2 regions of the Serinicoccus profundi genome follow, and region 1 is predicted to be linked to the other one. Evidence: predicted binding sites of a transcription regulator. Region 1 holds the regulator's gene; the other holds the start of a gene.
What was found. The regulator HrcA, encoded in region 1, represses chaperone genes, less so after heat shock. The targets are predictions, from matches to a motif close to TTNGCACTCGNNNNNNNCGAGTGCNAA.
Positions count from the first base shown of each region.

Region 2: groES (co-chaperone GroES) is a predicted target of HrcA. The motif match lies at 2,058-2,084, and genes of this name have one in related genera.

Region 1 is NZ_CP042862.1:2,032,247-2,035,954, reverse strand. Features, by position in the region: gene fumC (class II fumarate hydratase) at 1-1,165, opposite strand, end outside; gene hrcA (heat-inducible transcriptional repressor HrcA) at 1,253-2,272, shown strand; gene dnaJ (molecular chaperone DnaJ) at 2,367-3,491, shown strand; gene FA582_RS09355 (16S rRNA (uracil(1498)-N(3))-methyltransferase) at 3,495-3,708, shown strand, end outside.
Region 2 is NZ_CP042862.1:2,346,373-2,350,080, forward strand. Features, by position in the region: gene groL (chaperonin GroEL) at 1-1,492, opposite strand, end outside; gene groES (co-chaperone GroES) at 1,601-1,894, opposite strand; gene FA582_RS10845 (phospholipase D-like domain-containing protein) at 2,118-3,383, opposite strand; gene FA582_RS10850 (class I SAM-dependent methyltransferase) at 3,415-3,708, shown strand, end outside.

The DNA.
Region 1 (3,708 bases):
AGCCGGTGTCGAAGGCCAGGCAGGCATCGGAGATCAGCCGGATGCTCTCCAGCACCGCGTGCACCATGACCGGCTTGAAGACGTTGAGCTGGAAGTTGCCCTGGCTGCCGGCGAAGGCGACGGTCGCGTCGTTGCCGAAGACCCGGGTCGCGACCATGGTCATCGCCTCGGACTGGGTGGGGTTGACCTTGCCCGGCATGATCGAGCTGCCCGGCTCGTTCTCGGGGATGAGCAGCTCGCCGATCCCGTTGCGCGGGCCGGAGGCGAGCCAGCGGACGTCGTTGGCCATCTTCATCAGCGCACCGGCGAGCGTGCGCAGGGCCGCCGAGGTCTGCACGAGCGCGTCGTGCGCCGACAGCGACGCGAACTTGTTGTCCGCGCTGCGCAGCTCCAGCCCGGCCTCCTCGCCCATCTTGCGGGCGGCGAGCGCACCGAAGTCGGGGTGGGCGTTGAGGCCGGTGCCCACGGCGGTGCCGCCGATCGCCAGCTCGCGCAGGCCCTCGCCCGCGTGCCGCACCTCGCCCAGCGCGTAGTCGAGCTGGGCGACCCAGCCGCCGATCTCCTGGCCGAGGGTGATGGGGGTGGCGTCCTGCAGGTGGGTGCGGCCGACCTTGACGACGTCGGCATACTCCTGCGCCTTCGCGGCGAGCGTGTCGCGCAGCTGCCCGACCGAGCCCTCGAGCCGGTCGCGCAGCTCGAGCAGGACCGCGATGTGCATCGCGGTGGGGAAGGTGTCGTTGCTGCTCTGACCCCGGTTGACGTGGTCGTTGGGGTGGACCGGGGTCTTGCTGCCCAGCTCGCCCCCGGCCAGCTCGATCGCCCGGTTGGAGATGACCTCGTTGCTGTTCATGTTGCTCTGCGTGCCCGAGCCCGTCTGGAAGACGACGAGCGGGAAGTGGTCGTCGAGGTCCCCGGCGATCACCTCGTCGGCGGCCCGCACGATGAGGTCGGCGACCTCCTGCGGCAGCTCCCCGAGCTCGGCGTTGGCCTGCGCGGCGCCCTTCTTGAGGATGCCGAGGGCGGTGATGATCGGGCGGCCCCAGACGAAGGTGTCCTGGCCGATGGGGAAGTTGTGGATGCTGCGCTGGGTCTGCGCCCCCCAGTAGCGGTCGGAGGCGACCTCCACCTGGCCCATGCTGTCGGTCTCGATGCGCGCCGTCGTCATGGCGCACATGGTATGCCGCGCCCCCGGCTCGCGTAGACTGGCACTCCGCGTCCGTGAGTGCCAGCGTCGAGGAAGGAGGGTGCCGCCGTGAGCGAGGACCGCCGCCTGGAGATCCTGCGCGCCATCGTGCAGGACTACGTCCGGACCTCCGAGCCCGTCGGCTCCAAGGCGCTCCTCGAGCGCCACCAGCTCGGTGTCTCCGCGGCCACCGTGCGCAACGACATGGCTGCCCTGGAGGACGAGGGCCTCATCACCGCGCCGCACACCAGCGCCGGCCGCATCCCCACCGACGCGGGCTACCGCCTCTTCGTGGACCGGCTCCAGCAGATCAAGCCGATGAGCCGGGCCGAGCGCACCGCCATCGCCCGCTTCCTCGACGGCGCCCTCGACCTCGACGACGTCGTCTCGCGCACCACCCGGCTGCTCTCCAGTCTGACCCACCAGGTCGCGGTGATGCAGTACCCCAGCCTCTCCCGCTCCACGCTGCGCCACGTCGAGCTCGTCCCGGTCGGAGGCACCCGCCTCATGATCGTGCTCATCACGAGCACCGGTCGCGTCGAGCAGCGGGTCGTGGACGTGCGGCGCGACCTCACTCTCGAGCCGGACGCCGTCGCCACCCTGCGCACGCTCGTCAACGAGCTGGCCGTCGGCGAGCTGCTCGCCCGCATCCCGGCCCGGCTCGCCGCGGTGCAGGAGCGGGTGGCCCCGGGCGACCGTCCGCTGGCGCAGACCGTGGTCGACACCCTCGCCGAGGCGGCGCAGGAGCGCACCGAGGAGCGCATCGCCATGGCCGGGACCGCCAACCTGGCCCGGGTCGGCGGCGACTTCCCCACATCGCTGTCGCAGGTGCTCGAGGCGCTGGAGGAGCACGTCGTCCTGCTCCGCCTCATGGGCAGCATGGCCTCCCTCGACGACGGCGAGACCGTCGCCGTCGCGATCGGCGCGGAGAACCCCTACGAGCCGCTGCGCACGACCTCCGTCGTCGCCACGACCTACGGCACCGCCGGCGGGCTGGGCGTCGTCGGACCGACCCGCATGGACTACCCCCAGGCGATGGCCACGGTCCGGGCCGTGGCGCACTACGTCGCCGACATCCTCGACGGGTGAGCCACCTCACGGCATACCTGCGCCCGTCCCACCGTTGCACCATCCGGACCCGAACGAGACCGCACACGACACGACCGCAAGGACGTCCCACGCTGTGAACGACTACTACGCCGATCTCGGTGTCGCCCGCGAGGCCACCCCCGAGGACATCAAGAAGGCCTATCGCAAGAAGGCCCGTCAGCTGCATCCCGACGTGAACCCCGGCGCCGAGGCCGAGTCGGAGTTCAAGCGCGTCAGCCAGGCGTATGACGTGCTGGGCGATGCCGGCAAGCGCGCCGCCTACGACCGTGGCCAGGACCCCTACGGCGGCGCGACCGGCGGCTTCGGCCAGGGCTTCACCTTCAGCGACATCATGGACGCCTTCTTCGGTGGCACCGCCGCCGGCGCCCGCGGACCGCGATCGCGCACCCAGCGCGGCCACGACGCGCTCATCCGCCTGGACATCGACCTCCCGGCCGCGACCTTCGGCGGAGAGCAGACCCTGCAGATCGACACCGCGGTGGTCTGCAGCACGTGCACCGGCGCCGGCTCCCAGCCCGGCACCGGCACCCGCACCTGCGAGGTATGCCAGGGGCGCGGCGAGGTGCAGCAGGTGCAGCGTTCCTTCCTCGGCCAGGTCATGACCTCTCGCCCGTGCCAGGCGTGCCGCGGCTTCGGCGACGTCATCGAGCACCCCTGCTTCGACTGCTCCGGCGAGGGACGGGTCCGCACCCGGCGCGATCTCACCCTCAAGGTGCCCGGCGGTGTCGACACCGGGACCCGGATCGCGCTCGCCGGGGAGGGCGAGGTGGGCCCGTTCGGCGGTGAGCCGGGCGACCTCTACGTCGAGATCCAGGTGGAGCCGCACGACGTCTTCACCCGCCGCGGCGACGACCTGCACTGCACCCTCGAGGTGCCGATGACGGCCGCTGCCTTGGGCGCGACCCTGCCCGTGGAGACGCTAGACGGCCCCGTCGAGGTCGACCTGCGCCCCGGCACCCAGCCCGGCCAGACCGTCTCCCTCGACGACAAGGGCGTCACCCACCTGCGTGGCGAGGGGCGCGGGGACCTGGTGGTCCACCTCGACGTCAAGGTGCCGACGCGGCTCAACGACGCGCAGCGCGACCTCCTCGCGCAGTTCGCCGAGAGCCGCGGGGAGTCCAGCCCGACCGGACGCATGGGCTCCTCGGGCGGCGTGGGCCGCAAGCACAGCCTCTGGGACGCGCTGCGTGGCAGGTAGGCCGTGAGCGATCCGCTGTTCCACCTCCCCACGGAGTCCCTGACGGGTGAGGAGATCGTGCTCGATGGCCCCGAGGGCCGGCACGCGGCGACGGTGCAGCGGATCACGGCGGGGGAGAGCGTCGTGGTCTCCGACGGTCTGGGCCGTGGCGCCCGGTGCGAGGTGACCGACGCCGGTGACGGGGCGCTGTGGCTGCGCGTGCTCGAACGGCTCGTCG
Region 2 (3,708 bases), 310 kb from region 1:
GGGTGACCTTGACCGGGTCGATGACCCCGGCCGCGAACAGGTCGCCGTACTCGCCGGTCGCGGCGTTGAGGCCCTGACCGGGGCTCATCTCGGCCACCTTGGTGGTCGCGACGTAGCCCTGCAGACCGGCGTTCTCGGCGATCCACCGCAGCGGCTCGGCCGCCGACTTGCGGACGATGGAGGCACCGACGGCCTCATCACCCTCCAGCCCGAGGTCGTCCGCAGCACCCGCGGCGTGGACGAGGGCGGAGCCGCCACCGGCGACGATGCCCTCCTCGATCGCGGCGCGGGTCGCCGAGACGGCGTCCTCGATGCGGTGCTTCTTCTCCTTGAGCTCGACCTCGGTGTGGGCGCCGACCTTGATGACGCACACCCCGCCGGCGAGCTTGGCGATCCGCTCCTGGAGCTTCTCGCGGTCCCAGTCGGAGTCCGTCGCGGCGGACTCGGCCTGCAGCTGCGCGACCCGGTCGGAGACCGCCTGCGCATCGCCGCTGCCCTCGACGATCGTCGTGGTGTCCTTGGTCGCGACGACGCGGCGCGCGGTCCCGAGCACTTCCAGGCCGACCGACTCCAGGGACAGCCCGACCTCCTCGGCGACGACCTGGCCGCCGGTGAGGATCGCCATGTCCTGGAGCATCGCCTTGCGGCGGTCACCGAACCCGGGGGCCTTGACGGCGACCGCGTTGAAGGTCCCGCGGACCTTGTTGACCACGAGGGTCGAGAGCGCCTCGGCCTCGACGTCCTCGGCGATGATCATCAGCGGCTTGCTCTCGCCCACGACCTTCTCCAGGAGGGGGAGCAGGTCGGCCACCTTGGAGATCTTGCCCTGCACGAGGAGGACGTAGGCGTCCTCGAGGACGGCCTCCATCCGCTCGCTGTCGGTGACGAAGTAGGGCGAGAGGTAGCCCTTGTCGAACTGCATACCCTCGGTGAACTCCAGCTCCATCGCGGTGGTGGAGGACTCCTCCACCGTGATGACGCCGTCCTTGCCGACCTTGTCGAAGGCGTCGGCGATGAGCTCGCCGATCACCGGGTCCTGGGCGGACAGCGCGGCGACCTGGGCGATCTCGTCACGGCCATCGAGCTCGCGCGCCGTCTCCAGGAGGCGGTCGTTGATGGCGCTCACGGCGGCGTCGATGCCCCGCTTCAGGCCTGACGGGGCGGCACCCGCGGCGACGTTGCGCAGGCCCTCCTTGACCATGGCCTGCGCGAGGACGGTCGCGGTCGTCGTGCCGTCACCGGCGACGTCGTTGGTCTTGGTGGCGACCTCCTTGGCGAGCTGAGCGCCGAGGTTCTCGTAGGGGTCCTCCAGCTCGACCTCACGGGCGATGGTCACGCCGTCGTTGGTGATGGTGGGGGCGCCCCACTTCTTGTCGAGCACGACGTTGCGGCCCTTGGGGCCCAGCGTCACCTTGACGGCGTTGGCCAGGGCGTCGACGCCCCGCTCCAGCGCCTTGCGGGCATCGTCGTTGAACTGCAGCTGCTTCGCCATGGGCAAAGAGCTCCTTTCTTGCAGGTATGCGGTGTGCGGCCGGATGCGTGTCGCCCCGGTCGCCCGAGGGGCGGCCGGGGCGACGCGTCGAGAGAGATGGAGCGGTCGTCAGCCGACGATCGCGAGCACGTCGCGCGCCGAGAGGATGAGGAACTCCTCGCCGGAGTACTTCACCTCGGTGCCGCCGTACTTGCTGTAGATGACGCGGTCACCCACGGTGACGTCCATGGGGACCCGGTTGCCGTTGTCGTCGATGCGACCCGGACCCACCGCGAGGACCTCGCCCTCCTGGGGCTTCTCCTTCGCGGTGTCCGGGATGACCAGGCCGGAGGCCGTGGTCTGCTCGGCCTCGACGGCCTTGACGACGATGCGGTCCTCGAGCGGCTTGATGGAAACCGACACGGTTACCTTCCTTCTGCTTCAGGTGGTGGGCTCGACACCCGCCAGGTGGTCTGGTGCTAGACGTCACTCCACCGCGGTGGCCCACCGCCGTCGCGGGGGTCGGTCGGCTCTCGCGGCTGGCACTGACGTGCCGAGAGTGCTCAGGACGAATCTAGGCACCGAGTTAGCACTCGGTCAAGCCGAGTGCCAACACCGTCGGGGGGCTCCGCCCCCCAACCACCCGCTACAGCATGAACTGCAGGGGCTGCAGCACGCGTTCGACGACCCGGCTGACCCGCCCCCGCTTCTCCCACTCCTCCAGGGTGAGCTCGTGGCAGTGCTCGAGGTCGGCCCGGAAGATCGCCTCCATGTGCTCGGCCTGGGCCTCGTCGACGATCTCGAGGTTGATCTCGTAGTTGCCCTGCATCGAGAGGCGGTCGACGTTGGCGGTGCCGATCGTCGCCCAGCGCCCGTCCACTGTCATCGTCTTCGCGTGCACCATGACGTCGTGGAAGAGGTGCAGGCGCACGCCGCCCTCGAGAAGGGTCGCGTAGTAGGACTGCGCGACGATGTCGGCGAGGACGTGGTTGGAGGCCTGGGGCATGACCACCCGGACGTCGACGCCGCGCGAGGCCGCGGTGAGCAGCCCGTGCAGGATCTCCCGGTCGGGGATGAAGTACCCCTGGGTGATCCAGATGCGGTGGACGGCGCGGTCGATGGCGTCGAGGTAGAGCGAGCGGACCGGGTAGACCACCCGGCTGGGCTCGTTGCGGGCCGCCCGGATGCTCGTGTGCCAGTCCACGGTGCCGCTGTCGGGGAGCTGGGGCCGACGGGCGCCCTTGTGGCGGTTCCAGAAGTCGGTGAAGGCGTTCTGCAGCTCCCAGACGCTCTCCCCCTCGACCCGCACGTGGGTGTCGCGCCAGCTCGTGGCATACAACGAGCCGATGTTGTAGCCGCCGACGAAGCCCACCCGGCCGTCGACGACGAGGATCTTGCGGTGGTCGCGGCCGGAGGCCCGGATGTCGATGATCGGCAGTGCGGTGCGCAGGACCGGGAAGCGCAGGACGTGCACGCCCTCGGGGAAGGTGAGGAACTCCCGGGGCACGACGAGGTTGGCGAACCCGTCGAAGACGAGGCAGACGAGGACGCCGCGGTCGGCGGCGCGCAGGATGGCGTCCTTGAACGCCTGCCCGACCTCGTCGCCCTTCCAGATGTAGGACGCGAGGTAGACGAAGTCCTCCGCCTCGTCGATGGCGGCGATCATGGCGTCGTAGAGGTACTGCCCGTAGGTGTAGGTGGTCACCCGGAACCCCTCGACCATCGTGGAGACCGGGTCCTGGACGGGCGCGTCCCGGTCGACGTGGTCGCGTCGCTTGCGGACGGCGTCCACCGCGATGACCCCCGCGGCCAGGGTGAGCTGGCCGGCCATCCCCGCGGCCACGGTGCCGAGGGCCATCCGGCGGGTGCGGCGCAGCAGACGGCGGGTCTGGCGGCTGAACACTGGAGACATGGCGCCAATCTACTGGCCGCACAATGAGGACATGAGCGCCGATCCAGCCACCGACCTCATGGAGCGCCTCGGCACCGGTGACGGCGCCCGCCTGCTCGGGAGCCTGCCGCCCTACGACGAGGCAGGCTCGCTGGCCCTCATGACCCGGCTGCGCGCCGAGGGGCACGACCCCGAGCTCGTGGCGGCCGCGCTCACCCAGGCCCGGCTGCGGGCCCGCGGGAGGGCCCGGCTCGGAGCCTGGGTCGACGACCTGCTCCTCACCCAGGACGGCCTGGAGCAGGCGACCCGGCCCCTGGTCGCGGCCCGCCGCGCCGACCTGCTCGCC